Regions from separate parts of the Paenibacillus sp. FSL F4-0125 genome, predicted to be linked through region 2. Evidence: predicted binding sites of a transcription regulator. Region 2 holds the regulator's gene; each other region holds the start of a gene.
The links. The regulator Rex, encoded in region 2, represses fermentation and respiration genes when NADH is low (regulators of the CRP and FNR family bind a similar motif). The targets are predictions, from matches to a motif close to TTGTGAAATATTTCACAA.

Region 1 (7,456 bases), 280 kb from region 2:
CAATGGAAGAACATCAATTTGCGATGTGTCCCAGATTTGAAACAGCCTTCTCTTTCTTAGGCAAACGTTGGAATGGACTTATTATTCAGACATTGATGAGTGGACCGAAGCGGTTTAAAGATATCTCCGGCCTCATTCCTTCAATGAGCGATAAGATGCTGTCCGAGCGGATGAAGGATTTGGAAGGTGAGGGTATCCTGGTTAGGCATGTATACCCAGAGACACCCGTACGTATTGAGTATGAATTAACAGATAAAGGCCGTGCATTGCAGCCTGTTATGCAGCAAATTCAGTCTTGGGCTGAGAGCTGGGTAGACTAAAATTCACAGTAATGTTGTGGCCCTTTTTCCGAAATGGTGGAAAAAGGGCTTTTCAATTTCTAAATATTAGACAGTGACAGTTTTGTTCCAATCCTTTATGCTTGAAAAAAACTTGCACAGTTTAAAAATAATTGTAATATAATAGAAAAACATTGTATGATCCTTGAATGGAAGCGCTCGCGTATTGGTTTTTGCTCAAAACTGCTCAGCTGGAGTACAGGCATAGCAAAACTATTAGGAGGCGAGGGAGATGAAGACGAAGACGACCCTGTTTTCCCGGGAAATAACGTATGGAAAAAAGGATGTTGCTGAGCTAGAGAATGCTTCTATTAAAGTACAGCTCATCTATGACAAGACGTTGTTCATGCTGCATAGCCATCTTCCTGATTCCTTATGGGATGCGTGGATTGGCGTGCCTTACAGCATTATCTCTTCACTCTACAAAGGGAACAATGATAGCGGAACTATTTTTCAAAAATGGATTCAGAGTCCGACCGGCTGGAAATGTATTGGCTGTGAACGGCACTGTCTGGAGTCGACGGAACCTCTCGAAGAGGAAAATGCGGTGAATCATGAGCGACAATATAAGTTTCATAACGGCATTCGCCAGAGCATGGTGCTGCAAGCAGTAATTTGGTCCATGTACGAGAACACCGTATTATTCAAGCCCTTTTTAGGCGATGAGCCCTTTTTTGACGATGATGATTTGCATACGATATCCTCTTATTTCGTTCCAACGTATCTTAATGAGTTTCACCTTATTGAGCGGTCTAAGCCATGTAAAGAATACAAAGATCAGAATATACGAGTCTTTCAGGAATGGATTTCCGCGCCTGATCTTGTCCTTAAGTGGAATGGCGGCTTGACGGAAGGCAGATGGATGACCGGTGTCTATATGGATCACTCGCGTTTTGCCGGATTGGGACCTTATTTGAAGGATTCAAAGGGACAGCGGACGTATATGCAGGCTTATGTGCAATAAAGAGAGTTGATAAAGCACCTTTGTAGGTAAAGGTGCTTTTTTTGCGTTTATTTTGCATTGCATTAATCTCCAATTTCGTTCAAAAATAAGATACAATTTCCGTGCGTACAATCACAAGTCAAAGTTCCTTTCAGGGTTAAGGTGAAGAAGTGGATAAGATTTATTCAAAACCTAATCCCATAACCCAAGGAGGAGCTATAATGGAAACTAAACAACTTAATGATAGCATTTCGGATTCGAAGCAAGCACAATCGGTACAAGCTGGGTTTACCCCAGATGCACTAGTTAGAGATATTGTATTGCAGTTCCCTAAAGCGGCAGATTATTTCAAGGCAAAACGGATTGATTTCTGTTGCGGTGGAGCTAAACCTCTTGCTGAAGCAGCGGCTGAACGTGGTCTGGATCAAGAGCTAATCATCAGTGATCTTAACAAGCTGTTCGAAGAGTATCCAGTACCCGGAGAGGAAATCGCTTGGAATACTGCACCTTCTGAAGAGTTAATTGACCATATCATAAACAAACATCACCGTTATCTCCGTGAAGAGCTACCCCTCATTAGCCAAAATGTAACTAAGGTGTATCGAGTGCATGGTGGCGATTCTCCTCATCTGGCTGAGTTATATGACTTGTTCAACACACTAAAGGAAGAACTGCTTACGCATACGGCTAAAGAAGAAGATGATGAGTTTCCTAAGCTGTTGACATACGATGCTAATCCTACTGAAGAAGGCTTGACAGCACTCCGCGAGTCATTGTCTGAGCTGGAGAATGAGCATGATGGTGCGGGCGATATTTTGAGAAAAATACGTAGTGGTACAGATGATTTCACTCCACCGGCGCATGCTTGTACGACCTATCGATTGACATATGCTCGGCTGGAAGAGCTGGAGAGTATGACTTTTGAACATGTACATCTGGAGAATAATATATTGTTCCCTAGATACCAGTGAAGACGAATAGAGCTCCTTAGGGGGCTTTTTTTTATTGGAAAATTATACAATGCAAAGCAATGAGGATACCTCCGTTGAAAAAGGTAGATGAAATGATCCTGAAAAAAATGGTTAAGATTAATTGAAGGCAGGTTGGCCAGTTGTGGAAGGATGCTTAAACGCGGAGAACGAAATGTCGCCGAATGAGCAAAAGAAGGGAAGCCTGCAAGTGTGCGGTTTTTGTTCTAGGGATGTAAAAATTATGTATTGCGTAGAAAAATAATCTATATAGAGGAATTCTATGTTTATATGATTTTCGAGAAGAACTCTATTCTAGGGAATCTAGAATTTTTACTTATTTGAGAACAAGGCTTGTTTAAGTTATTCTTAAATAGATAGTATACATAACTTTACAAGCCTGAGACGCTATAGGGTCATTAGGCGGGATAAGGCGGTGCCAGGATGCCCACGCGAAATTTGTGGAAGTTGATGCTAGGCTTAATCATCGTATTCATAATAAATGGATGCTCCACTCAGACTGATGCTAATAGTAATGATAATAATGGTGCAGCAGGATCTGAGGGGCCGATGATATCGATTAAGATTGGTGATCAAGAACTGCTTACCAAACCATCGGACAGGTCACTCAGTGGGAGCTACAGAAATGGAATATCAATAATGGAGTTACTGAAAGGTAGTAATATTGCCACATTTGCTGAGGATAACTCAAGTATTCTTTCGGTAAAGGATTTTTCACTAGAGTCGGGAATGGTTTGGGAGCTTCAGATGGACGGTCAAATCATTGGGAAAGCGGATTGGAATAATGTTGTAGGATATGATTCACAGCTAGTCTTCACAGCGAAATCTAAGGACCATCAAGAACCACTTCAAACTGTAATGCTGACTTTGAACGGCGGAAGTGTAGAAGTAGATTTGCAGCATTCATATATTATGTTATTTAAAGAGGATTTAACTGTAAGAGAATTGCTAAAGAGCTGCGGTATGGTGCAGATGGATGATGGTAGTAGAAGCGTGCTTTCTGTTAATGATTATACCCCGCTAAGTAATGAAGTCTGGAAGCTGAAGGTGAACGGAAAGCTACTGCTCGATAATGGGATGGATATGAAGCTTATGCCTCATGATGTCTTAGAGATTCTATTAACTTTACGCTAAAAATAGTACATCAAAGCCAGATTAACGGTTCTTCAGAATCGTTGGTCTGGCTTTTTATGTTTGAAAATACTAACAATCATTAGCGAACTAAAGTGTGAAAACATTCACAATTAAAGTGACCGCAATCACAATGACGACTTGAATTTGAACCGTATAATTCCAATATGTAGAAGAGAAATTGAGCATGTACTCATAAGCTTGAGGAGGCACCTAACCATGACAGCGAAGAGAGAAAATTTAGTGTTAGTAGGCAACGGTATGGCGGGCATAGGTACGATAGAGCAGATTTTGAAGCTGGGTGGAGCTTATGACATCACGGTCTTTGGAAGTGAACCTCATCCCAATTACAATCGGATCATGTTGTCTTATGTTCTTGAAGGTAGCAAAACCCTTAATGATATCATCCTAAACGACTGGAATTGGTATGAAGACAATAATATTACCCTGCACACGGGTACTACAGTGACACGAATTGATGAAGAGTCCAAACAAGTTGTTGCAGATAACGGGTTGTCAGTGCCATACGACAAAGTAATTATTGCGACAGGCTCGAATTCTTTTATTTTACCTGTGCCTGGCAGTGATAAAGAGGGCGTGGTTGGGTTTCGAGATATTTCCGACTGTGATGCGATGCTGGCAGCGGCCAAACAATATAGTAAAGCGGCTGTAATCGGCGGGGGATTGCTTGGGCTGGAAGCAGCAAAAGGTCTTGTGAACCTAGGTATGGACGTTACTGTAGTTCATTTAATGGAAGACCTGATGGAGCGCCAGCTTGATCGGAATGCCTCCTCGATGCTGCAAGCTGAGCTAGAGCGTCAAGGTGTGAAATTTGCTATGGGCAAACAAACGGTAGAATTGACCGGGGAACAGAGAGTAAGTGGATTGCGGTTCAGTGATGACAGTACGCTTGCTGCAGATTTTGTGGTAATGGCCGTCGGAATTAAACCGAATGTAACGTTGGCAAAAGAAAGCGGAATCTCCGTAAATCGTGGGATCGTAGTGGATGATTATCTGCAAACCTCCATGCAGAACGTATATTCCATCGGCGAATGTGCCGAGCATCGTGGAGTGTGTTACGGACTGGTGGCCCCGCTATTTGAGCAAGGCATGGTTCTAGCTAAACATTTATGTGGTAGTGAAACGAAGCCTTATGAAGGTTCCATTGTTTCCACGAAGCTTAAAATATCTGGGGTGGATGTATTTTCTGCAGGTGAGTTTTTGGATTCTCCTGAACACACGGTGATCTCAAGCAAAGATGAATGGAAGAGAACCTATAAGAAAATTTTGCTCAAAAATAATGTAATTGTCGGTGCGGTCTTGTTCGGTGATGTGACGGAGTCCGCGAATCTGCAAAAGTTAGTAAAACAAGGCGCGGTAATGACCGATGAAATTTATACAGAGGTCATGGGAACGGGATGCTGCGGTGGGGGAGCTAAGAAGGGTGCTTCCGTAGAGATGATGGCGGACGAAGAAATTGTCTGCGGTTGTAACGGTGTAACTAAAAAAGCGATCGTAGATGCCGTCACCGAACATGGTTTTACTACTGTGGATGAGATTAAAGCTTGCACTGGCGCTACTCGCTCTTGTGGGGGTTGCAAACCCGTAGTAGAACAAATCCTGCAATTTGTCTTGGGTGACAGTTTCCAGCAAGCTGCCAAGCAAGGTATTTGTGGCTGTACAACGCTTAGCCGTGATGAGATTGTTGCTGAAATCACAGCTAAAGGTCTTAAAACAACAAAAGAGGTCATGAATGTACTCGGTTGGAAACAAGAGGAAGGCTGCTCCAAGTGTCGTCCGGCGATTAACTATTATCTAGGGATGATCAACCCTGATACTCATCAAGATGAGAAAGAATCCCGATTTGTAAATGAAAGAATGGGTGCCAATATTCAAAAGGATGGAACCTACACTGTAATACCACGCATGTACGGCGGGGTAACAACACCAGAGGATCTGAAGAAGATCGCCGATGTCTCGCTTAAATATGATGTGAAAGTTGTGAAGGTGACTGGCGGGCAACGCCTGGATCTGATCGGTGTGAAAAAAGAGGATTTACCTAAGGTTTGGGAAGAGCTGGATATGCCTTCAGGTTACGGTTATGCCAAATCTCTTCGAACGGTTAAGACTTGTGTGGGCTCGCAGTTCTGCCGTTTTGGCACACAAGATTCGATGGGAATGGGCGCTCTTATGGAGCGTAAGTATGAGCGTCTTGATTTTCCGGCGAAGTTTAAAATGGCTGTTAACGGTTGTCCTCGTAACTGTGCAGAATCCTGCACGAAGGATATCGGTATCGTCGGTAATGATGGCGGCTGGGAAGTGTTTATCGGTGGCAACGGCGGTATTAAACCGCGAATAGCGGACGCCTTCTGCAAGGTGAAGACCGATGAGGAGTTAATTGAAGTGTGCTCGGCTGTGATGCAATACTACCGTGAAACCGGAAATTATCTGGAGAGAACCTCCGAGTGGGTTGAGCGTATGGGGCTAGAACAAATTCAATTGGTCATTCTCAATAATGAAGAGAATCGTAAAGAGCTTGCAGCGCGGATTGATTTTGCCTTAACTCAGGTCACAGATCCTTGGAAAAAAATACTGAATGATAACAGCACACGTGCTGCACTTTTTGAAGAAACAAGACTTTAACGGATAGATTACACAAACAGAAGGGAGAAAAACAATGAAAATGGCAACACAGACATATACGATAGGAAATGTAAAGGATTTCCTGTTACAGATCGGCCGGGTAGTTGTGGCTGAAAATGTGGAGCTGGCTGTATTTCGTACCTCTGACGGAGCGATCTATGCGCTGGAGAATCGGAGCCCTCATCCCAAAGGGGGTCCGCTTGCTGAAGGGATCGTTTCGGGCCACTTTCTTTATGATCCACTGTATGATTGGAAAATAGATCTCCGCACGGGTGAAGTACAAGCACCGGATCAAGGTAGTGTTGTGACTTATCCTGTCTCCCTTAGTGGAGACATTGTGACAGTGAGCTTGTAGACACCGAAGGTTGTAGTAAAGGATTAAATAGAAAACGGTGGGGTGGAGTATTATGTTTACACAAAGTGTGGAGAACATTGTCGAGGCGGCAGTCAGCAAGCGAGACCAAATGAATGAAAGTTTACCAAGATATTTTCTCGCAGCCCTCTTGGCCGGGGCATATGTAGGCATTGGGATTATTCTTATTTTCTCGCTGGGAGCGCCTCTAGCGGCTGCCAAATCACCTTTCCAACCTCTCATTATGGGTGCATCCTTCGGTATTGCCTTGACTCTTGTTGTGTTTGCAGGCTCAGAGCTGTTTACCGGAAATAATATGTTCTTTACGGTTAGTACACTAGCTGGCAGAACAAGTATTTGGGATACCATCAAGAACTGGGTGCTTGTGTTTGTAGGGAATGTGGCAGGGGCAGTGATTTTAGCACTATTAATTCGAGGAACTGGACTATTCAATGCTGCGCCCCCAGAGCATCTGATCTTCGCAGCTGCAGCTAAGAAAATGAGCCTTCCGTTTTCGGAGCTGTTTTTCCGTGGGATTCTCTGTAACTGGCTGGTCTGTCTAGCGCTATGGATGGCTTCACGTGCTAAAAGTGAAACAGCCAAACTGATTCTGATTTGGTGGTGCTTGTTCGCCTTTATTGCGAGTGGTTATGAACACAGCGTGGCTAATATGACCCTACTGAGCGTTGCTGTGTTGCTCCCGAATCACCCAGACACCGTTACGATTGCCGGATGGATACACAATATGATACCCGTTACACTAGGAAATATAATTGGCGGCGGCGTATTCGTTGGTATGGCCTATTGGATGATCTCTCCCGTGCGAAGTACTCAGACCAAACGTTAAGAGAATATTTATGGTTATAGGGCTGACCCGATTTCGGGTGCAGCTCTTTTTCATCTTGTGGTATAAAAAAAGACGCCTATGTTAGGCGCCTTGGACCACTCTATTTTATAATGTGCAGAATAATTGGGTCATATAAGTTTCATTGAGGTGAATAGAGGGTATATGATAATGGAATTAAATTCGGCAGATCTCGTTTGGACACATTTCGCAGTG
Region 2 (7,456 bases):
TTCGATGACCATATCACAAGAGCTGAGCTCTGCGAAATGTGTCACTTTTTGAATGCGGCTAAGAATCAGCTTCTTTTCTGCTTGAGTGATCGCCCATTTCTCCAATTGCTTATCTAGACTTGTCTCGATCATTTCGTAAGAGTAGTCCAGTTTTTCTGCGGTTTTCTCCACCAGCAATACATCCAGGCCTTTGGCTGCTAACATTTCAGCAATACCTTGTCCCATTGTGCCACCGCCGATGACACCTATTTTTTTGAAATTCATAAAAAAGTCTCCATCCTTTCAGGTATCTATACTTTTGTATTGTACCTTGTCTGTCGCAAAAATTTATAAAGCCCGACATATAATGATATCTTAGCATGCCTGAAAAGTAAAAAAAAATAACCAGCATAAAAATTTATGCTGGTAAAAGGACGCTGTCACGAAATTGACATCGAAATTGCTCTCCAGAGAGTACTTCTTCCTTCATTAAAATGTCAAGAGAGTAATCAAATACATTTCGTTGCTTTTCAAGGTGCTCACGAGTGCGCGTCATCAGTTCATCCAATATCTTACTATTTTCCTTCATAAGCTCTTCAGTGGTAACCATTTCCAACTTGGCAATGCCCAGCGAAGTTAATCCTGACTTCATCATCGTTTCCACAATATTCAGCGCCTGATCGAAATCAGCACGTGAACCTGTGCTTCGTCCGCCATAATACATTTCTTCAGCCGCCGCTCCACCAAGGGCAATCATAATCTGATCTTCCAAATAATCTTTGGTGTACAAATACTGTTCTTGCTGAGGATTGTGCCGCACATATCCAAGGGCTTGCCCACGCGGAGTCAGTGTAACCTGACTAACGCTTCCTGGACGAAGGAGCTCTGCCATGATGGCATGTCCCAATTCATGAATAGCGACCCTCTTTTTCTCTTCGTGATTGGTTTCTCGATCCGTTTTTTCACCCATCATTACCTTGTCAATCGCCATTGACAGATGCCGCTGCTCAACTTCCGTCAAATCCTCACGCATCATATAAATCGCAGCCTCATTCATGACACTTTCCAGCTGAGCACCGGAGAAGCCATAGGCTTCTTCAGCAATTTTGTCGAGACTCACTTCTGGATGAAGAGGTTTATTCTTCGCATGCAATTCGAGAATCGATCTCCGGCCCTTCTTGTCAGGCATGTCCACTTGAATATGACGGTCGAACCGTCCAGGACGTAGCAATGCCGAATCAAGCATTTCTTTCCGGTTTGTTGCAGCTACCAGCAGAATACGCGGTGTTTCGTTATTATAAATACCGTCCATCTCAGTCAACAGCTGATTCAAGGTCTGATCATATTCACGCTGCTGCCCGCCTTCACGTTTACCGCCAATTACGTCAATTTCATCAATGAAAATAATGGCACTCTGCTTGTTCTCCTTAACAGCGCGGCTACGGGCATCCTTGAACAAATCACGAATCCGGCCGGCCCCGACACCCACATACATTTCAACAAATTCACTACCTGATGCAGCTACGAATACGGAGTTTGTATAATGTGCAGCCGCTCTGGCCATAAGGGTCTTACCTGTTCCTGGAGGACCAGTGAGCAGAATCCCTTTTAAGGGGCGAATCCCAAATTTGCTAATTTCCTCATGACGGATCAAAAAATCGAGTGCTTCACGAAGCTCTTGCTTCGCATTGTCTTGCCCGCCAATTTCTTCAAAAGTTAGCTTCGAAGGTCCTTCCTTCTTGCGTTTTTTCCCAGCGCCAGCGTTCACCGTAAGCCCGCCGCGCAAATGAGCAATTATAAGCAGTGCAGTAAGCATTCCAGCTGCTATAACAATTGGGAATATATTAATACCTAAAAAAGCCATGAAAATAAACAGTACAGGAATAAATCCGAGTAAAATTTCTTTTAGATACTTAGGCATTATTCCATACCCCCAAGGTCGCAGGTTTTCGCGGCAAAATAACGAATTTACTTTCTTTTCCATTACTCAAGCTTACATACACATTGTTGTCGTCAATTTCAGTTGTTGCTATCACATCTTTATATTCCGAATGTTGCTCTTTTAATCTATCAAGTTCTGTAGGTATAAGAGTATATTTACGGCTCTCCATGGCTTCAGCTACAGAGAACAACGCTTTATCCCAGTAATCATCTAATAATTCATTTGAATTTTGATCCACATCGAGTTTAAGTTTACGTCCTTCAATCACTGACTTTCCTTCTTTGGATACATACGATACCAGATCACGTAAATTCGTGCCCGGCTGCAAATCAAGTTTCAAAGTGACCTCATCGCGGTTAATACTAATATGTGAATTATTTACTCCCTCATAACCGGATACAATCTTTTGGAGCGGTTCCTGTAAAGCAAACTGACGATATAAAAAGAATCCTCCGAACAATAGAGTAGCCGACAGTAGAGACGTTATCAGTACAGGTACAAGACGTAATTTCAAGAAACGTCCTCCTCTCAAAGATGACAAAATGTAAACAGAATGATCAATAAATCAAAGCTGTTAAGCGCTCATCAGAGCCTAACATTCTCTTACTACTGTTCTATTTACAAACAGTAGTATATCACAAGTGTATATACGATAATGAAAAAAAGTGTGAAGATATTTAAAATTTTATTTTTTATTTTTTTCCAATTCAATAAATATATTGATTTATTTCAACTAAAAAAGGGCCGTTACTTGTCATTAACAGGCTCATTTTCACATGTGTTTTTTAAAAAGAATATATAAAAACTGCCTATTTAGTATATCACAAATAGTACATTACAAGTATATCAAAATAATCCATCAAATTAACGAAAACAAGCGAACCATAAATGGTCCGCTTGTTTCTAGTATAGTACTCTTGTTTATTTTAGCGGCTGGGTAAACTATATCCTTCACCCATTCGAGCTCCATCTGAGAACCGATAAAATTGATAATAATACCGACCGCTTTGTTTATAAAAAAGCTGCCATGCGTACTCTCCGTTATATACCCCCGGCAACAACCGCTCGATACTAACGTCCGGAAGATCAGCTTTAATTATGCTGCGTATTTTCGCTTCAGAGGTCCCTTTACTCAGTTCCTCAGCATATACTGCGTCGTTGCCTTCTGCAAACTTCCCGTCTACAGTAAAGCGTACCCATACCATCAACTCGGTCCCGGATTGATTCTTCCCTGTTAAGACCCAGTACACTGCATTTTCATCCCACACGGATTTCTGTGCTTTAGTTACCTCTGTCAGACCAGCGCTGGTTTTGGCGATATCCTTAGCAATATCTCGCTCGTTCCATTGATCTTTCATAATATAGGCATAGAACTGGATAAGTCCAAACAGAAGGAGCAGAATCAGAACTGACCCCAGGAGGATCCATTTTTTCCTTTTCTTCAAGGTACAGCTCCCTTTCTAGTAATATATCTTTTTTGATTATATAACACACCCGTGTGTTTATCCAAAGTTTCATATTCATTCATATAAATTCTTATATTTACAGAAAAGGCCGTAACTTTTGCAAACGCAGAAAGTCACAGCCTTTCAGTTAATTTATGATCTTAGACTAGCGCTTGAGCAGCCCCTCAAAGGATTCTTGCGCCTTACGACGGATAGCTTCCTCATCTAACGTTAGACATTGTCCATGTTTTACAACCTGTTTACCATTCACCCATACATGCTCAACATCCTTGGCACTGGCAGAGTATACAGCATGAGACAGCAAATCTGTGTGCGGTAGTAAATGCGGCTGGTCTATATCAATCGCGATAAAGTCAGCTTTCATGCCTACAGCGAGCCTGCCCACATCATTTAAAAAGATAGACTTCGCGCCATACTCTGTAGCCATACTCAGAGCTTCCGGAGCCGGTACAGCCGTAGGATCACCACTTACACCTTTATGGATAAGTGCTGCAAGACGCATCTCTTCAAACATATCCAAGTTATTATTACTTGCCGCGCCATCTGTACCCAGCGACACCTTCACACCGGCCTTTAGAAGATCTGTAACACGAGCAACTCCACTAGCCAGTTTTAGATTACTTCCCGGGTTATGAGATACACCTACATTATGACGAGCCAGAATCTCGATCTCTTCATCATTCAAATGAACGCCATGAGCAACAATAGACGGACGTGTGAACATTCCAAGCTTCTCTAAATGCGCTACAGGCCGCAGTCCGTAATCCACTACATTCTGCTCCACTTCGCGTTTCGTTTCGGACATATGGGTATGCATCGGTAAATCCAAATCATGTGCCGCCTGTACAAACTTAACAAAGAAATCCGGCGGGCAGGTATATGGGGCGTGTGGCGAGATCATCGTTGTAATTCTACCGTCAGCCTTTCCATGCCAGTTACGTGCAAAAGAAATCGCTTCCGCAAGCTTGTGATTCTGTACTTCCTCTGGACAAAGGCCGATTACGCCTCTCATCAATACGGAACGGATACCTGACAATTCGACCACCTCAGCTACTCGATCCATATGATCATACATATCCAGGAAGGTTGTAGTGCCACCTTTCAGCATTTCCAGAACAGACAAGGAGGTTCCCCAGTACACATCTTCTCCGGTGAATTTCTCTTCCATCGGCCACATTTTTTCCTGAAGCCACACTTGAAGCGCTAAATCATCTCCATAACCACGAAGCAATGACATTGCGGCATGGCCGTGTGTGTTTACCAGACCAGGCATAAACAACAGACGACTGCCATCAACAACTTGCACACCTTCTTCCATCAAAGGCTCTTCTTTTCCTATGTAAGTGATCAAATCATCTTCAATAGTCATATATCCACTAAGAACAGGCTCATCCGTTCCCGGAATAAGAAAACGCCCGCCTTTGATAATCGTTTTACTACTCTTCATTTCCGCTTTCTTCCTTTCCGTCTTTCAAATAATAAGCAAGGCTTTGCAAATCCGTTGTAAAATCGGCTGCATGAACCCGGATATTCGGTGGTGTTTTTAGAATCACTGGTGCAAAATTCAAAATCGCCTCAATACCAGATTCAATAAGAATATCTGCTACATTCTGCGCTTCTGAGTCAGGTACTGTAATAATCCCAATTCGAATGCCTTGCTCACGAACTGTCTGACCTAGCTCCTCCATGGGTTGAACCGTAAGAGAGTTGATTTTCCGCCCTACCTTAGGTGCATAAGAGTCAAATATAGCGGTAATCTTCATAGTATCTTTCAGATAAGCATTATAATTAGATAATGCATGTCCAAGGTTACCGGCACCTACTAAAGCCACATTCAGCTGTTGGTCCAGCTTTAAAATATGACGGATTTTCTCAATAAGATAAGTTACGTCATACCCAATACCTTTTCTGCCGAAGTCTCCAAAATACGCTAAATCTTTACGGATTTGAGCGGGATTGAGATCAAGTTTTTGTCCTAATTCTTGCGAGGAAACGGTTAATATTTCACGTTTCTGGAGATCATTCAAGAAACGTAAGTACACAGGAAGTCTTCGAACAACGGCTTCTGATATTTTATCCGATTTCATAATTTACCTCCTAATTTAAGTACTAATCTGTTTAAATCCTATTAAAATTTCTGTACCTCGTCTCAATGAAGAGCGGTATTCTCTTATACCGCCCTTCATTGTGGAGTGATTAATTAAACAGAAGATGTCCTTCTTAAGAAACGCCTCCGTCTTCCAACCACTCTGCTATACGAGGAACCATTTGATCCGTCAACATATGTTCCATTTTCGGGCCAGGCAACGAATAAAGGAAATACTTCCCATAATGAGATTCGATAACCCTAGTGTCATACACTATAACAATACCCCGATCCTGCGCTGTCCGTACCAGTCTTCCAAATCCTTGCTTGAAGCGGATAACTGCCTGAGGCACCGACAATTTCATAAACGGATTCTTCTTCTGGGCTTGTAATAACTCAGACTTCGCTTCCGCTAGAGGGTGATTAGGCGGTTGAAATGGAAGCCTCACGATGGCCAGGCATGTCAATGCCTCACCCGGAATATCTACTCCCTCCCAGAAGCTGCTAGTTCCAAGTAGAACTGAAGCAGCACTGTCCTGAAAACGTCGAATCAGCTTACTGCGGCTTCCACCTTCCACGCCTTGACCTAGCACCGTAATTTCTTGTGAGGCTAGAGCCTCTTTCAGAGGATCGTAAACTTGGCGCAGCATCTTGTAAGAAGTAAACAGAACAAGCATCCGTCCGCGTGTCGTAATTGCCGCTTCTGCTAGTGACTGTACGAGCGTATCGACAAATCGGGCATCACCCACACTGCCTTTCACACTAGGGAAATCCCGTGGAATTACTAATAGTGCCTGCTCCCGATACTTAAAGGGAGAAGGAAGGAGAGATGTCATTAGACGCCCCTCTTCCGCAGCTTCATTGAGTCCGAGATTATCAATCATAAACTGGAACGATTTATCGACAGAAAGCGTCGCCGAGGTTAACACAATACTTTTCTTTTTGTCGAAGAACAGCTCTTTAAGCTGGGTACTAACATCAACAGGGACGGCATATAGCTGTAGCGATTTGCTGCGATAATTTCCATTCGCCTCCAGCCAATATACTACATTCTCGTCGTTTAATCCCATAAAAAACCGTACTTGCTCACGTATAGAAGCTAAATCCTTGAATAAGCCGCTAATATCGGTTACTAGACTATCTGAAGAAGATTGACCTTCTTGATCACGCATCTCATTAAGCATTTTATCACCCTTACGGATAATTTCGCTTAATGTCAGATTCATAGTATTCTCTAAAGCAACCAATTCATCCCAATCCTTCGGTTTACGGGTAGGAAGTAACCGCATGACTAGCTGTCCAGCTTCTCCCGCTGCTGCATCGCTACGTTCCGGCAAGAGGCTGAATAGCTTGTCACTAAGTAGATCCCAGGTTTCTTTTACAGTAAGCAGATCTGGATAGATTCTATCGATAACTCCGCTCCATTCAGAAGCTTCCTCACTGCCTGATGACTGAAGCATTTGACGAAGCGTTGGGAGTTGGCCGTTACGATTATCCTTGTATAATCGGGACAGCGTGTGAGCCACCGTGAAATGCTTCATATGCATACCTAAATGCTTGCCAGCCACATCCTCCAGATGGTGGGCCTCATCAATAACAAGATGTTCATAAGCCGGGAGTAGCTGGTGCCCAGCCTTAACATCTGCGAAAAGCTTAGAGTGGTTCGTAATAACCACGTCAGCAATACCCGCTTCATGTTTTGCCCGATGGTAATAACACTTGCGGAACCAAGGACAGGAGCGACCGAGACAAGAATCGGTATCGCTTGCTACCGTCTCCCAGAAATCTCCGCCACGACCGCTTAAATTGAGCTCTTCGTCATCTCCTGATTCACTTTGTGTCAGCCAAACGATCATCTGAGCCGCAGTAAGTGCATCTTCCCTTGGACTTATAAAGTCTTTTTTATTAATTTTATGTTCAAACTTACGAAGACACAAATAATGCCCTCTGCCTTTAAAAATCGCAGCTTTAAATGGAAACGGA
Region 3 (7,456 bases), 260 kb from region 2:
AATGAATGTTTAGATCAGCGCAAACACATAATTTCTTTGAGTTTAAAAATGTACCCTGGTTCTAGCACCAGGGTACATTCAGTTTGCAGCTACTTATTCAACTGCTGCGTTTGCTTCTTCTTGTACCTTCTGTAAAGCTTCGCCCATCTTCTCTGGAGTTGTCTGACCACCAATCAGCTTTTGAATTTGAATGTTACTGATTTCTGTAGTTACATCTGCTTGAACGAGAGAGTCAAATGCTGGGAACGAAGATTGTGAGTTATTAAGTACACCTACGATTTCGCTCATCAGATCATCCGTAATATTTTCATTCAGAACGTTTTGGTCAATTTTCATTGCTGGCAATACGCCATCCTCAACAAGTCCACGTAATTGCATTTCTTCATTAAAGAGGTTTTTGATAAATGATTTCACAGCAGCTAATTGACGTGGATCTTTCTCAGCAGAAGCAGAGAAGCCATAGCCATTGTTTACATCGCGCATCAATGCTGTTTGGTCGCCCACGCCACCATCAACTGGAGGAATATTGAAGAATCCAACTTTACCGATCAAGCCTTCGCCAGATTGTCCAGCTTTGAATACGGAGGATTTCCAAGTACCATCATACAGCAGGATTGCTTCACCACTAGTGAATTGTGTTGTATATTCAGCATACTCGAAACCAAGTTCGCCTTTTTTGAAGTATCCTTTATCAACCCATTCTTTGTACTTAGCAAAGCCTTTTACAACGTTTGGATCAGTCCATTTAGCTTCGCCAGTTGCAAATTTAGCAGTTACATCTGGACCTGCATAACGTGACCACAAGTGGTTAGCTAGCATAAGTGGTACCCAACCAGCCTTAGACGCACCAGCTAAAGGCACTTTTCCGTCAGCCTTGATGTCAGCCAATTGTTGTTCCAATTCAGCAAATGTTGTTGGAGCTTTCCAACCCTTGCTAGTGTAGTATTCTTTGTTGTAGAAGAATCCTTCACCAGATCCACCGATTGGCAATCCGTAAATTTTCCCTTCATAAGTGAAAGGATCTAGATTTGAGAATTTATCCTTAATTCCAAGTTCCTCAAGAATTGGAGTCAGGTCAAGTAATTTACCTTCTTTAGCATAGATCTTAGAGTCAGGGCTACCGAACAGATCGAAAATCTCTGGTGGATTACCTGCAGCCATTTCACCACGCAATTTTTCTTTACGGTTTACATCTGAATCTACTCCATCGAGTTTAAAGGTCAGACCAGGTACATCGCCTTCTACCTTTTTCACTACTTCTTGCAGAATAGCCAGACGTTTCTGTTTGTCTGCACCGATTTGAGTGTGACGAATCGTCATTTCGAACGGTTCGTTACTTACCGGTTCTTCTGTTGCCGGAGCATTTGTAGCGTCCGCTGCATTAGTCGCGGTAGCGTTTCCATCTCCTTTGTTAGAAGATGCATTATTGTTGCTTCCGCAACCTGCCAGTAAAGCTGATGATACAAAAATCAGGGACAATAGCAAAGTCATACCTTTTTTCATTTCTTGTGACCCCCCATATAATGTTGTGCTTTACACTTCTTATTATAGAAAACAGATTCCATTCTCGTAAGGTTAAGATTCATCCACTATAGGGATAAAAATCTCTAATGAAAGCGGAATCAACTACACGATATGTTATGTATAATAACTTTATTATAGTGAAAGTTACGATTAAACGTTATTATATGTGATTTAACCACACATTACCTCGGGTGATAATTATAAAATCTATAAGTAATGATACATTATCTGTCATCATGTATTTACAAACTGCTTAATCAACAGCTGTTACTATATCATGTTTTTACAAGGTAAATACAAAATTACCCCTTTTCAAGACACCAGACGCCCCTCTTTTAACAAAAAAGCCGTTCCTTCAGTAGTAAATCACTGAAGAAACGGCTCTCACTTAAGATAGATATCAATTATACCAGTGCTGTCTGTTTACGACCTTCTTCGACCAAGCGGTATGCCCGCTGAACTTCTTCATCGGTAGGGGATGGCACGCCATCTAATTCATAAGCCTTACCGAGCATTTCCCATTTATAAATACCCATTTGATGATAAGGTAAGATCTCAAATTTCTCAACACCATTTAAGGTTCCAATGTAACGGCCCAAGTTAATAAGATCCTCTTCACGATCATGAATGCCTGGAACATATACATGTCTAATCCACATCTTACGATTATGATCTGATAGCCAGCGTGCAAGCTTCAAAGTACGATCATTAGATTTACCAGTCAACTTGATATGCGCTTCCTCATCTATATGTTTGAGATCTAGCATAACCAAGTCGGTAACATCCAATAAGTCATTAATCTTGTCACCTTCGTTGTAACCATTACTATCTAATGTAGTATGCAGATTCCAACGCTTTTTAACTTCTGTAAATAACTGCTTTACAAATTGTGCCTGCAAAGTTGGTTCTCCACCGGATACTGTCAATCCACCACCGGATGAACGATAGTAGTTTATATATGGCTCGATCTCCGCAAGCACTTCTTCTAAAGTCATTTCTTTACCTTCATCTAAAGCCCAAGTATCAGGGTTATGACAATACTGACATTTCAGCAAGCATCCTTGCATAAATAAGACAAATCGAATACCAGGTCCGTCAACGGTTCCAAAGGTTTCCAAAGAGTGTATGCGACCTTTAATCATAGGATATCATCCTTTCGCCACGACAGACTAACAGTCCCTCTTTCACAAAGAAGCTCCCTGTCCTTGAGACTGTCATTTTCCTTAATCGCGGCTGTGATATTTAAAATTTTAACAATTCTCAAACAAGATATTACCGCCCTTGAGACAAGGGCGGCATCTTCCTTGCAATTATTTCAATGTAGCACTTCATTCAAAGATCTTTATGAATAGGAACGAATTACATCGAACCATGGAACGTACGGTTGATTACATCCAATTGTTGTTCACGAGTCAGCTTGATGAAGTTAACTGCATATCCGGATACGCGGATAGTCAATTGTGGATAGTTCTCTGGGTGTTCCATAGCGTCCATCAGCTGTTCACGGTTAAACACGTTAACATTCAAATGTTGAGCGCTGTTATGGAAGTATCCATCCATCATGTGTACCAGGTTAGACTTACGGGATTCTTCGTCTTTACCCAGTGCTTTAGGTACGATAGAGAATGTGTTAGAGATACCATCTTGTGCATCGGAGTAAGGCAGTTTGGCTACAGAATTAAGGGAAGCCAGAGCACCTTTCTTGTCGCGTCCGTGCATTGGGTTAGCACCTGGTGCGAAAGGTTCGCCTTTCTTACGTCCGTCAGGTGTAGTACCTGTCTTCTTACCGTACACTACATTTGAAGTAATGGTCAGTACCGATTGAGTCGGTACAGCATCACGATATGTTTTGTGCTTACGGATCATAGACATGAAAGCTTCAACCAATTCTACTGCGATGCTGTCTACAGCATCATCATTGTTACCGTAGCAAGGGAATTCACCTTCAGTTTCAAAGTCAATTGCAATACCTTGTTCGTTACGAATTGGTTTAACCTTCGCGTATTTAATAGCGCTCAGTGAGTCAGCTGCAACGGATAGACCAGCGATACCGCAAGCCATCGTACGCAGAATGTCGCGGTCATGCAGTGCCATTTCAATACGTTCGTAAGAATACTTGTCATGCATATAGTGAATGATGTTCAAAGTGTTAACATAAGTCTTAGCCAACCACTCCATCATCGGTTTGAAGCGTTTCATTACTTCGTCATAATCCAGATATTCAGAAGTAATCGCTGGGAATTCCGGTCCAACTTGTGCTCCGGATTTCTCGTCTTTACCACCATTAATAGCGTACAGCAAAGCTTTTGCTAGGTTGGCACGAGCGCCGAAGAACTGCATTTGTTTACCGATGCGCATTGGAGATACGCAGCAAGCAATCGCATAATCTTCACCCCAGTATGGACGCATTAGATCGTCATTTTCATACTGAATTGCACTAGTTTCGATGGAAACCTTAGCACAATATTTTTTGAAGGCTTCAGGCAATCTTTCGGACCAAAGAACTGTCAAGTTTGGTTCCGGTGCTGGACCCAAGTTGTACAGGGTGTTCAGGAAACGGAAGCTGTTCTTGGTAACACGAGTTGTTCCGTCTTCAGCCATACCACCGATGGATTCAGTTACCCATGTAGGGTCGCCGGAGAACAGATCGTTATAGTCAGGTGTACGCAAGAATTTCACGATACGCAGTTTCATTACGAAATGATCGACGATTTCTTGGACTTGCTCTTCAGTCAAAGTACCTTCAGCAATATCGCGTTCTGCATAGATGTCTAGGAAGGAAGATACACGTCCCAGGGACATCGCCGCACCATTTTGCTCTTTAACTGCTGCCAGATATCCGAAGTATACCCATTGAGTAGCTTCCTTGAAATTGGTCGCTGGTTTGGAAATATCCATACCGTGAGCGGCTGCCATTTCTTTCAATTCGCCCAGTGCACGAATTTGCTCGGACAGCTCTTCACGAAGACGAATTACCTCTTCAGTCATGGAATCAACTTCAAGCTCAGCTTGTTGTTGTTTTTTGTCTTTAATCAGGAAATCAATACCGTATAGAGCGATACGGCGGTAGTCACCGATGATGCGTCCGCGGCCGTAAGCATCAGGAAGACCTGTGATAACGCCGGATTTACGCACTGCTCTCATGTCTGGTGTATATGCATCAAATACGCCTTGGTTATGCGTTTTGCGAATGTTCGTAAACATATCAACGATGTTTTGTGGAAGCTCGAAGCCATAAGCTTTCGTAGCATCGACCATCATCTTGATCCCGCCGAATGGCTGGATGGAACGTTTGAAAGGAGCGTCAGTCTGCACGCCTACAATTTGTTCCTTGTCCTTATCAATGTATCCAGGAGCATGTGAAGTGATTGTGGAGACAGTATCCAGGGAAACATCCCATACGCCGCCTCTTTCTCTTTCTTCTTTGCTCAGTTGGGAAATAATTTTCCATAGTTCAGTTGTGTTACTAGTAGGTCCTACGAGGAACTCTTCGTTTCCTTCATAAGGCTTAATGTTACTTGCGATAAAATTGTTAACGTCAACTTTCTTGGACCATTTACCTTTTGTGAAATTTCTCCAACCGGATTTCACTTCATTTACTTCTTTTTCAATCACCGACATGCTAAATCCCTCCATCTATATTTATTATATTTGTAGAGATCGCGGGCTTGAAGGTTGATCCCGTGTCTCGTGATCCCCAAAGATGTGGTTGTTCCAAATTTCACAATCAACATTTCATATGTGGGACCGTTGTTTATATAAACATTCTAGTTTATTTTCTATAAAAACACTGTGACAAATATCACCTTTCGAGTGATATTTGTCACCTTTATCTAAGTCCACAACTATCCTATTCTCTATTTAACCAATTATTAATTATCAAATCTTCCGTAGAATGCATTACGGTATACATCAGCAAGTTCAGATACCAACGGCAGCTTAGGATTGGCAGTTGTACATTGATCTTCAAACGCACGGTCAGCCAAGTAATCTACACGGGATTCGAAGTCCTTAGGATCAAAGCCCAGTTGTTGGAACGATTCCTCGATACCCAATTTTTTATTCATCTCGCGAATAGCATTGATTAGGCTAGTTACACCTTCTTCAGTTGTGCGAGCTGGCAATCCCAAAATACGGGCAATTTCAGCGTAACGCTCATCAGCTACGAAATGCGAATATTTAGGGAACGAAGCGAACTTCGTAGGTTTTTTAGCATTGTAACGGATAACGTGTGGCATAAGGATCGCGTTAGTACGACCATGAGCGGTGTGGTACTGTCCGCCCCATTTATGCGCCAAGCTGTGGTTAATTCCCAAGAATGCATTGGCAAAGGCCATACCTGCAAGTGTTGATGCATTATGCATTTTCTCACGAGCTACTCTGTCGCCTTCCAGTGCCGATTTTTCAAGGTATTGGAATACCAGTTGGATGGCTTTAATAGCTAGACCATCAGTGTAGTCACTCGCCATAACAGATACATAAGCTTCGATAGCATGTGTCAATACGTCCATACCTGTATCTGCAACTGCAGTTTTTGGCAAGCTGTATACGAACTCTGGATCAATGATAGCTACGTCTGGTGTTAACTCATAGTCAGCCAATGGATATTTAGTGTGTTGTTCAGTTGTTTTATCGGTAATAACTGCGAAAGATGTTACTTCCGAACCCGTACCCGAAGTAGTTGGAATCGCTACAAACTTAGCTTTGTTACCAAGTTTAGGGAATTTGTATACCCGTTTACGGATGTCCATGAATTTTTGTTTTAGACCGTTAAAGTCTGCGTCTGGATGTTCATAGAATAACCACATTCCTTTTGCAGCATCCATTGGGGAACCGCCGCCAAGTGCGATGATGCAGTCCGGTTGGAATCTGTTCATCATTGCAGTACCTTTTTCAACTGTAGTTGTCGATGGATCTGGTTCAACTTCCGAGAACACTTCGATAGCTACAGGAGTTTGGCGTTGACGCAGGTAATGTTCAACTCTTTCAACATATCCAAGCTTAACCATCATTGGGTCAGTGATAATTGCGACACGTGTGATATCAGGCATTTTGGTCAGGTACTGAGTAGCGCCCTTTTCGAAATAGATCTTGTCAGGTACTTTAAACCATTGCATATTCACGGTACGACGATTCACCCTTTTCACGTTGATCAAATTGATTGCTGTAACGTTTTGCGACACGGAGTTACGACCATAAGATCCGCAGCCCAGAGTCAACGAAGGGATATTAGTGTTATAAATATCGCCGATCGCACCATGTGTGGAAGGCGAGTTAACTAGAATACGTCCTGTTTGCAGACGGTTAGAGAACTTCATGATTACTTCTTCATTGTTGGAGTGGATAGCCGAGCTGTGGCCCATGCCGCCAAATTCAACAACTTGAGCTGCACGTTCGATCCCTTGATCTGCATTTTTAACCTTGTAGCAAGCAAGAACTGGGCTTAATTTTTCAGCGGATAGTGGATATTTAGTACCTACACCTTCAAGTTCTGCTACCAGAATCTTTGTGCCGGCAGGGACTTGAATGCCACACATTTCAGCAATTTTCACTGCGGATTGACCTACGATTGCTGGGTTAACCGCACATTTATCTACGTTCATTGCTCCACTAGTCAGTTTGGCAGCTTCTTCTTTATTAACAAAGTAGCAACCATTTGCGATCATTTTTTTCTTCACTTGATCGAAAATTGGTTCTTCGATAATAACAGCTTGCTCGGAAGCACAGATCATACCATTATCAAATGTTTTAGAAAGAATGATGTCCGTTACGGCTTGATCAATATCCGCGCTCTTTTCAATGAAAGCAGGTACGTTACCAGGGCCTACGCCAAGAGCTGGTTTACCACAGCTGTAAGCTGCTTTTACCATTGCAGAACCACCAGTTGCCAAGATAAGAGCAACGTCTGGGTTGTTCATCAATGCGTTTGTCT
Region 4 (7,456 bases), 1.8 Mb from region 2:
TCGTGTAGTTGCCACTGATGGCATCCGTCTCGCCCAGCATGTTGTTGAAAGCGTAGAAGATTACGGTGCAATTCCTTTGGATGTTGTAATTCCGGGCAGCACCCTTGAGGATCTTTTAAAAATATTAAACGATGATGCAGGCAGCAGCACCGAATTAGAAATAGGGTCCAAGCAAATCAGATTTATTTCTAATGGATTGAGGGTTCAGTCTGCCCTTCTAGAAGGAACCTATCCCTCTGTCAATAATTTAATCCCGAAAGCGTACCTTTCCGAAGTGATTGTTAAGACAGAACGTTTGTTGCATGTGGTTGAGCGTATTTCTATATTGGCTGGTGAGAGTGTTATGCTGAGCGTACTTCCTTCTCACATGCTAAGTTTAGTGTCCAAGACTGCAGAAATTGGGGATGTAAAGGAAGAGATTCCTTTAGAGTATCTAGAAGGTGATCATTTTCGAGCAGCATTTAACGGAAAGTATTTCCGGGACATCCTTCGGGCGATTGATAGTGAGACGCTTAGAATCAGGTTCGCGGGCAAAGAAAGGCCGCTGGTGATCCTGCCTGTAGACGCATCTTCGTCCACACTTTTTTTAATTACTCCTGTGAGGACGCGCGATTGAGGATATGATTATGCACAATAATTGAGTAGATTTGGGTGAATAGCTGCAACTGAGTCCGAATTAGCCTAAACCCACTTCAACTTCACAGCTTTCTTTGCTGGGGATGAGGTATATTTGCTCTGGGAGGGGATGGCATGCATACTGCGAGGACGGCTATATTTTATTTCTCAGGTACTGGTAATACAGAAATTATTGCCAAAAAGTTTGCTGAAGCCTTAAGAAGTAGCGGACAGAGCGTAGATATATTCAGAATGGAGGAAGTTCTGAAAGGCACTCGTTCTGTCGAATACAAAACCTATGACCTTATTGGTATAGGTCATCCGGTCCTAGGTTTTGGCGCATCCGGATTTGTTGAACGTTTTGTAGAACAGCTACCTGATGGTAATGGAACGCCGGCTTTTGTATTTAAGACAGCCTCTTCTCCACATTATATTAATAACGGTGCTTCGAATACTGTACTTCGTTATTTACGTAAGAAGGGATTTACACCTTTCCACAATTCCATTTTGGCGATGCCATGCAATTTTTATATAAAATATGATGATAGATTGAATAAGCAGTTATATCAGGTCGCTCAGCGTAAGGTGAAGTTATTTGCAGAGGAAATCATGAATCGGATTCCACGGAACCTGCGGATTCATCCTGTGTTAGAGAGAGTTCTGAGAACAGTATATTATTGTGAGGAACATCAAGGGGGGAAATACTTCGCCAAAGGATTGCGAACAACAGACTCTTGCACACGATGTTTGAAATGCGTTAGAAGCTGTCCAACTTCTAATATTAGCAATAGCGCAGATGGGATTATATTCGGTCAAAATTGCTTATTATGTATGCGTTGTGTTTATTCTTGTCCTCAGAAGGCGATCCAAGCGACACGGCTTAAGGCCAGCGTTGTAGATCCCTATACTGGAGGTTCAAAACTTCATAATCTAATGAAGGATTCTGAGAATGATGGACGGTTTATAACTCCAAAGTCCAAGGGTTATTACAAGCATTTTATTAAATACTTGGAGGATTGAATGATGAATCTGTTTAAGATAGGATCGAAACCGCTGGGGATAGAGCTGATGGCTGCATTTTTGGAGGATAATTATGTGAGTATCGGCTACCCGGGAATAGGGGATTTGGAGAACATCAGTATAGAGGAGCTGCGTGAACGGTTGCTTCGTACTTATCAATACAGTGAGCTGGAGCTTACAGAACATTTGCAAGCCATTCACCTGTTCGTAAATACAATGCAGGATGGCGATTATGTGCTGGTGTGTGATGGAGACTGGGTACATCTAGGTGATCTTGGCGATTATTTTTACAACGAATTATATGATACGCCAGACAATGGCACATGCCATCGAAGAGGTGTAACTTGGCTGAATAGTCTTCCGATAATCGACTTAAACGCAGAAGTGAAAGAGTTTCTTAGCGATAGTGGATTAGCTGAGCAGTATAAGGGGCCAATGCCTAGCGCTCGTGTGGATCTGTGGATTAAAGGTTCTTATGCTTCAGAGCAAGCGGTGAATCATCAAGTGCTTGTGGATGAAGAGACACTCTCTATTGCGCTCGGTATTTTGAAGAAAGCTCTAGTCAGTAAGGATGTCGAACGACGGGAACGAGCAGCGATTGCAATTCTTCAGTATGCTAAGCAGTGAAGAAAGGTTTCAGATCCACAGCCTCATTAAAAAGCGCTCCATCCGTTATTCAAACCTCGGATGGAACGCTTTTGTCATAATATTGTTATGCTTCTATAATGCTCAGATAAATTCAACGAATTCATTGACCGGTTTACGATAGCCGCGTGGTCTGATTTTATGTTTCTTGTCTTTGCCGATAGTGATCAGCATAACAGGTACCATATGATCGGGAAGATTTAAAGTGGATTGAATGGCCTCCGGATCAAAGCCGATCATCGGGCAGGTATCCCAGCCTTTATCTTTGGCAATCAGCATGAAGTGCATGGCAGACAGAGAAGCATTCCGTATAGCTTCATCTCTTTGAAAAGCATCATTTCCTGAATAAGCATTGTTAATCGTTTCTATCTCTGCATCATAATCCTCTTGGCTCATCGCCCCTAAAGCTTTGAGTCCTCCGTAAATTTCTGGAGCCTTCAGATAAGCATTCTTATCTCCGAGTACCACAATTACCGCTGAGGAAGAGTGTATTTTATATTGACCGTAAGCCGCCTTACGAATCTCTTCTTTTAAATTCTCATCAGAAACGACTTTATAGTTTGTATGTTGAAGATTATAAGCCGATGGTGCCAATCTGGCGTAAGAGAACATTTCCTCTAGTTCATTCTGAGGGATCTTCACCCCTTCAACAAAATTCATCGCAGACCTACGGGATTCAATCAAATCTGTAAAAGTGCTCATGAGTTATTCCTCCATATGTGTATGTATTTGCTTTTTAATTATAAACAAGTGACATTTATAAATAAACTAACTATTTGTTACTAACTCAAAATATCACAGTTAAATATTTTCGTCAATGATTAAATTCTCACTTCATGTAGCTTAAGCCTTCTAAGTACTTGGAGTGTATGAAGAATAAATACTATGTTGTAAAATATTAGGATGTAAATTAGGATATTAGGATATGAAAAATGCTTTTATTAATGAAAGGGTGGGAATGTTGAACGATACTAGAGAGCAGTTGATCATAGACCTGCAAAGAATTGAAGAGAACGATTATAAGCTTAGAAGTGGAGAGCAACTAAGGGATTATGTGAAGCTGATGCTTGAGTACATAGGAGATCCACAGCCAGAGCTGCGAGATGATTTGATCTATTCCACCTTCTACAAATGGATGAACGAGAAAAAATGGTTTAGTGATGTAGAGCTTCGTGAACTTCTCTTGATTCTCCTTGACGAGCAGCATTTGTTCTATCACATTGGCAGCAAAGAGGATCAGGCTGTGTTCACAAGAACGTTTTCTGTGCTGGTCGTTGCACTTATTCTTCAGCGGCATAGGGAAAAGGCTTTTTTAGATAGCGCTGAGTTTACAAATGTGAAGGAAGCTCTGATTAGATATTATGAGGAAGAACAGGATTTACGAGGATTTATGCAAGAAGAAGGCTGGGCGCATGCTGCAGCGCATGGTGCAGATGCCTTGGATGAACTGGTACTGTGCTCGGAGAGTGATGCTGCAATCAGGGAAGAGGTTCTGGCAATCATCCAAAGAATGCTTTACAACGATCATCAGTACATATTTAACGATGAAGAAGATGAACGGATGGCTACGATTGTAGCTACAATCATAGATCATCATTTACTTCCACAGCTGTCAATTGTCGACTGGGTCAGCAGCTTGGAGCAATGTGGAGGGTGGCCAAGAAGTCGCAACAAGTATGTTGCTCGTGTGAATACAAAGAATTTCCTTCGTTCTCTTTACTTTAGGTTGCTTCCAACAATGCAAAATCAGGATATGGTGAACGCTTTATTGAAGGCGGAGATGAAATTAAATGAATTTACACAATAAGTATTTAATCACCTAAGCGTATATAAATAATATTGGAAATTTTAATCAATCGATTTTAATGTAATAAAAATCACAAAACTTTAGAAAAATTCAAAAACTTTGTGACATTTATAACTTGATAAGTGCTATAATAGAAATATGGCGTTAAAAGTTATTATTTTTTATTACTATTAAGCAGCAAAGCTTATTTGCAGAGGAGATTCGGATATGTCAGAAACAATCACTCAAACAACCCCTGAACAAGAATCACCAAAATTAGCTGTTACTCAAGAACAAATGAATGTTCTTGAGCAGCTATTGAAGCCTGAAGTTCAGGAATCGTTAACTGTCTTAGTGGAACAGTTGCCAAAATTAACAGAGCTTGTCGGCGTGCTCACAAAGTCATATGACTTTGTTCAAACTGTCGCTGCGGATGAAGTCTTGAAAAGTGATACGGTAAGTGCAATTAAAGAGCTTGCTGAACCTGTGGTGCATTCTGCGAAGAATATGGCAGCTACAGTGATCGAAGCGCAAGATCGTGCGAATGAAAGTAGCGATGTGATCGGTGTATTTGGTCTAATGAAGATGATGAAAGATCCACAAGCACAGAAGCTTTTCCGTTTTGTAAATGCTTATCTTCAAGTTGCCGGCGAACGCAGTCAGCAGAAATAATATTTTTTATATCTCATTCGTAAGGACGGAGGAAACATCATGTCTAAACATATTGTCATTCTAGGAGCAGGTTATGGTGGTTTACTAAGCGCCTTAACTGTACGCAAGTACCTAAAGAAAGACGAAGCTAAAATTACAGTCGTTAATCAATATCCTACTCATCAAATTATTACAGAATTGCATCGTCTTGCAGCGGGTAGTGTTGCAGAAGGTGCTGTTGCTATGCCACTAGCTAAGCTTTTTGCAGGTAAAGATATCGACCTGAAAATTGCAAAGGTTAATTCTTTTTCTGTTGAAAACAAACAAATTACACTATCTGATGGTGTGACATTATCCTACGATGCTTTGGTTGTGGGTCTTGGAAGCACAACCGCTTATTTTGGCATTCCAGGTCTTGAGCAATACAGCATGGTCTTGAAATCTGCAGCGGATGCTAACAGAATTCATCGTCACATTGATGAACGTATCCGTGAATATGCAAAGTCTAAAAATCCAGCGGATGCAAGCATTCTAATCGGCGGCGGCGGCTTAACAGGTGTTGAACTGGTTGGTGAAATTGCTGATGTGTTGCCAACACTCACTAAGAAATATGGTGTGGATCCTAAAGAAATTAAACTGATGCTGGTTGAAGCAGGTCCTAAGATTCTTCCGGTATTGCCAGATGCACTGATCGAACGCGCAGTGGCAAGCTTAGAAAAACGTGGTGTACAATTCTTGACAGGTCTACCTGTTACGAATGTAGCAGATAATGTAATTGACTTGAAAGACGGTCAAAAAATTGTTGCTAACACATTTGTATGGACGGGCGGCGTGCAAGGAAATCCACTGATTGGTGAGTCCGGTCTTGAAGTGAACCGTGGTCGTGCAACGGTAAATGAATTCCTGCAATCCACCTCACACAAAGACGTATTCGTTGCTGGGGACAGCGCCGTTGTCTTTGCTGAGGATGGTCGTCCATATCCACCTACTGCACAAATCGCTTGGCAAATGGGTGAATTGATCGGGTACAATCTTTATGCGTACTTGAAGGACAAATCTTTTGAATCCTTTAGTCCGATCAACTCTGGTACCCTTGCGAGCTTAGGCCGTAAAGACGGTGTGGCCATCGTTGGTGCAAGCTCTACTCCTCTAAAAGGATTACCAGCAACCTTGATGAAGGAAGCCAGTAATATTCGTTACTTGTCCCACATTAAAGGATTGTTTAGCTTAGCTTATTAATTTATGATTGGAAAACCTGCTCTGAATTGAGCAGGTTTTTTTGTTGATCTCTAGTGGTTTCTACCATGAATTGTAAACGTTATCCTAGTACGCAGTATTCGTTTTTGCTATAATAGATTGGCTAATATTAACAAAGGGAAATAGAGGAGGATTACGTGATGTTATTCCGGCAAAACGATGTCATTCTGTTTCAAGGCGACAGCATAACGGATTGGGGTCGTAATTATGAAGATGCTTCATCGCTTGGTGTAGGTTATGCATTGATGATCGCCGCTCGTCTGGGGCATTTATATCCTGAGAAGAACCTTACATTCTATAATCGCGGAATTAGCGGCAACCGTGCTGTGGATTTGCAGGAACGCTGGGATAAGGATTGCCTGAATCTAAAGCCGACTTGGGTGTCCATATATATTGGTATTAACGACACTTGGCGCCGCTTTGATTCTGGTCAGGAAACAACGCCTGAACAATTTGAAGCTGCGTATCGTGACCTGATCGAACGCACGCAGCATTCGCTCGCTGCTAAATTAGTCTTAATAGAGCCATTCGTGTTGCCTGTTCCTGAAGATCGTAAAACTTGGCGCCAGGATCTGGACCCGAAAATTCACATTGTACGGGAACTGGCGCGTGAATATGGTGCATTGCTTGTTCCACTGGATGGTCTGTTTGCTGCGGCATCTGTGAAAGCAGAACCTGCTTATTGGGCTCCGGATGGAGTACATCCATCACCTGCAGGCCATGCCCTTATTGCAGATGCTTGGCTTAAGACGGTAGGAGCAACCGATAAAGCTTAAGGGTCTGATCGTATTTCTAAATAATTCACTTGATTCTATAAGACTAGAACCACTCATTAAAGGAGCAGGTTATAGTCTTTTTTTATAACTGCTAGGAAAGTCGTTTCGTTATATTTATTGACACTGTTATAATTGGGTTATGTTTCTTTTATTGGAGGCGGTTCGTATTCGGCGTTTATTGTGTGTTGTATCTTTGTTAGTAGTTACGCTGTTAAGCGGATGTAAGAATGATGTGGGCTTCATCAATGCTAGGTGGATCACCGGAGTATCATTAACCCCTGTAATATCAAGTGATCAGAATCAAGCTGACCATTCAGAACATTCCGAGACCCTTATGCTGAAGGACTCTACTCTGATTAAGACGCTTGCGGAGGCTATGAACAAGAGTAATAAATTATCGGGGGAGCTGGATTGGGCTCCTGAATTTAAAATGGAACTTGTTTATGGTGATGGCTACTCGAAGGATTATTACATAGCAATAGGTGATGAACTCGGCTATAAAGGGGTATTTACTACAGCTGAGAATGGTGGTCAGGGCTACTCTATTCCGGTGAAGAATTCGGACCAATTAAGGAAACTCATTTTTGGGACAGTAGATCAGGCGAACATAGAACAGACGGAGTCGCTGGAGTCTTCTGTTAAGGTTACAGGGCCAGTAACGATATCACATAATGACCTCTCTCCGGTAACTGCTAGAGCCGAATTT

Region 1: a site for Rex is predicted at 3,497-3,514, ahead of nirB (nitrite reductase large subunit NirB). Genes of this name have one in related genera too.
Region 3: a site for Rex is predicted at 5,234-5,251, ahead of pflB (formate C-acetyltransferase). Genes of this name have one in related genera too.
Region 4: a site for Rex is predicted at 4,146-4,163, ahead of NST74_RS11600 (DUF1641 domain-containing protein). Genes of this name have one in related genera too.

Annotation. Positions count from the first base shown of each region.
Region 1 is NZ_JBBOZJ010000001.1:4,771,487-4,778,942, reverse strand. It holds gene NST74_RS21325 (winged helix-turn-helix transcriptional regulator) at 3-320, shown strand; gene NST74_RS21320 (hypothetical protein) at 571-1,302, shown strand; gene ric (iron-sulfur cluster repair di-iron protein) at 1,503-2,252, shown strand; gene NST74_RS21310 (hypothetical protein) at 2,694-3,404, shown strand; gene nirB (nitrite reductase large subunit NirB) at 3,621-6,044, shown strand; gene nirD (nitrite reductase small subunit NirD) at 6,079-6,399, shown strand; gene NST74_RS21295 (formate/nitrite transporter family protein) at 6,452-7,243, shown strand; gene NST74_RS21290 (Crp/Fnr family transcriptional regulator) at 7,418-7,456, opposite strand, start outside.
Region 2 is NZ_JBBOZJ010000001.1:4,492,437-4,499,892, forward strand. It holds gene NST74_RS19970 (3-hydroxyacyl-CoA dehydrogenase family protein) at 1-264, opposite strand, end outside; gene NST74_RS19975 (AAA family ATPase) at 398-1,900, opposite strand; gene NST74_RS19980 (hypothetical protein) at 1,893-2,435, opposite strand; gene NST74_RS19985 (cell wall elongation regulator TseB-like domain-containing protein) at 2,848-3,366, opposite strand; gene NST74_RS19990 (amidohydrolase) at 3,533-4,834, opposite strand; gene NST74_RS19995 (redox-sensing transcriptional repressor Rex) at 4,824-5,474, opposite strand; gene dinG (ATP-dependent DNA helicase DinG) at 5,608-7,456, opposite strand, start outside.
Region 3 is NZ_JBBOZJ010000001.1:4,749,482-4,756,937, forward strand. It holds gene NST74_RS21225 (extracellular solute-binding protein) at 94-1,503, opposite strand; gene pflA (pyruvate formate-lyase-activating protein) at 1,929-2,666, opposite strand; gene pflB (formate C-acetyltransferase) at 2,884-5,145, opposite strand; gene adhE (bifunctional acetaldehyde-CoA/alcohol dehydrogenase) at 5,397-7,456, opposite strand, start outside.
Region 4 is NZ_JBBOZJ010000001.1:2,700,343-2,707,798, forward strand. It holds gene dnaN (DNA polymerase III subunit beta) at 1-616, shown strand, start outside; gene NST74_RS11580 (EFR1 family ferrodoxin) at 751-1,635, shown strand; gene NST74_RS11585 (hypothetical protein) at 1,636-2,262, shown strand; gene NST74_RS11590 (nitroreductase family protein) at 2,365-2,982, opposite strand; gene NST74_RS11595 (DUF2785 domain-containing protein) at 3,242-4,087, shown strand; gene NST74_RS11600 (DUF1641 domain-containing protein) at 4,295-4,738, shown strand; gene NST74_RS11605 (NAD(P)/FAD-dependent oxidoreductase) at 4,778-5,956, shown strand; gene NST74_RS11610 (SGNH/GDSL hydrolase family protein) at 6,115-6,750, shown strand; gene NST74_RS11615 (hypothetical protein) at 6,944-7,456, shown strand, end outside.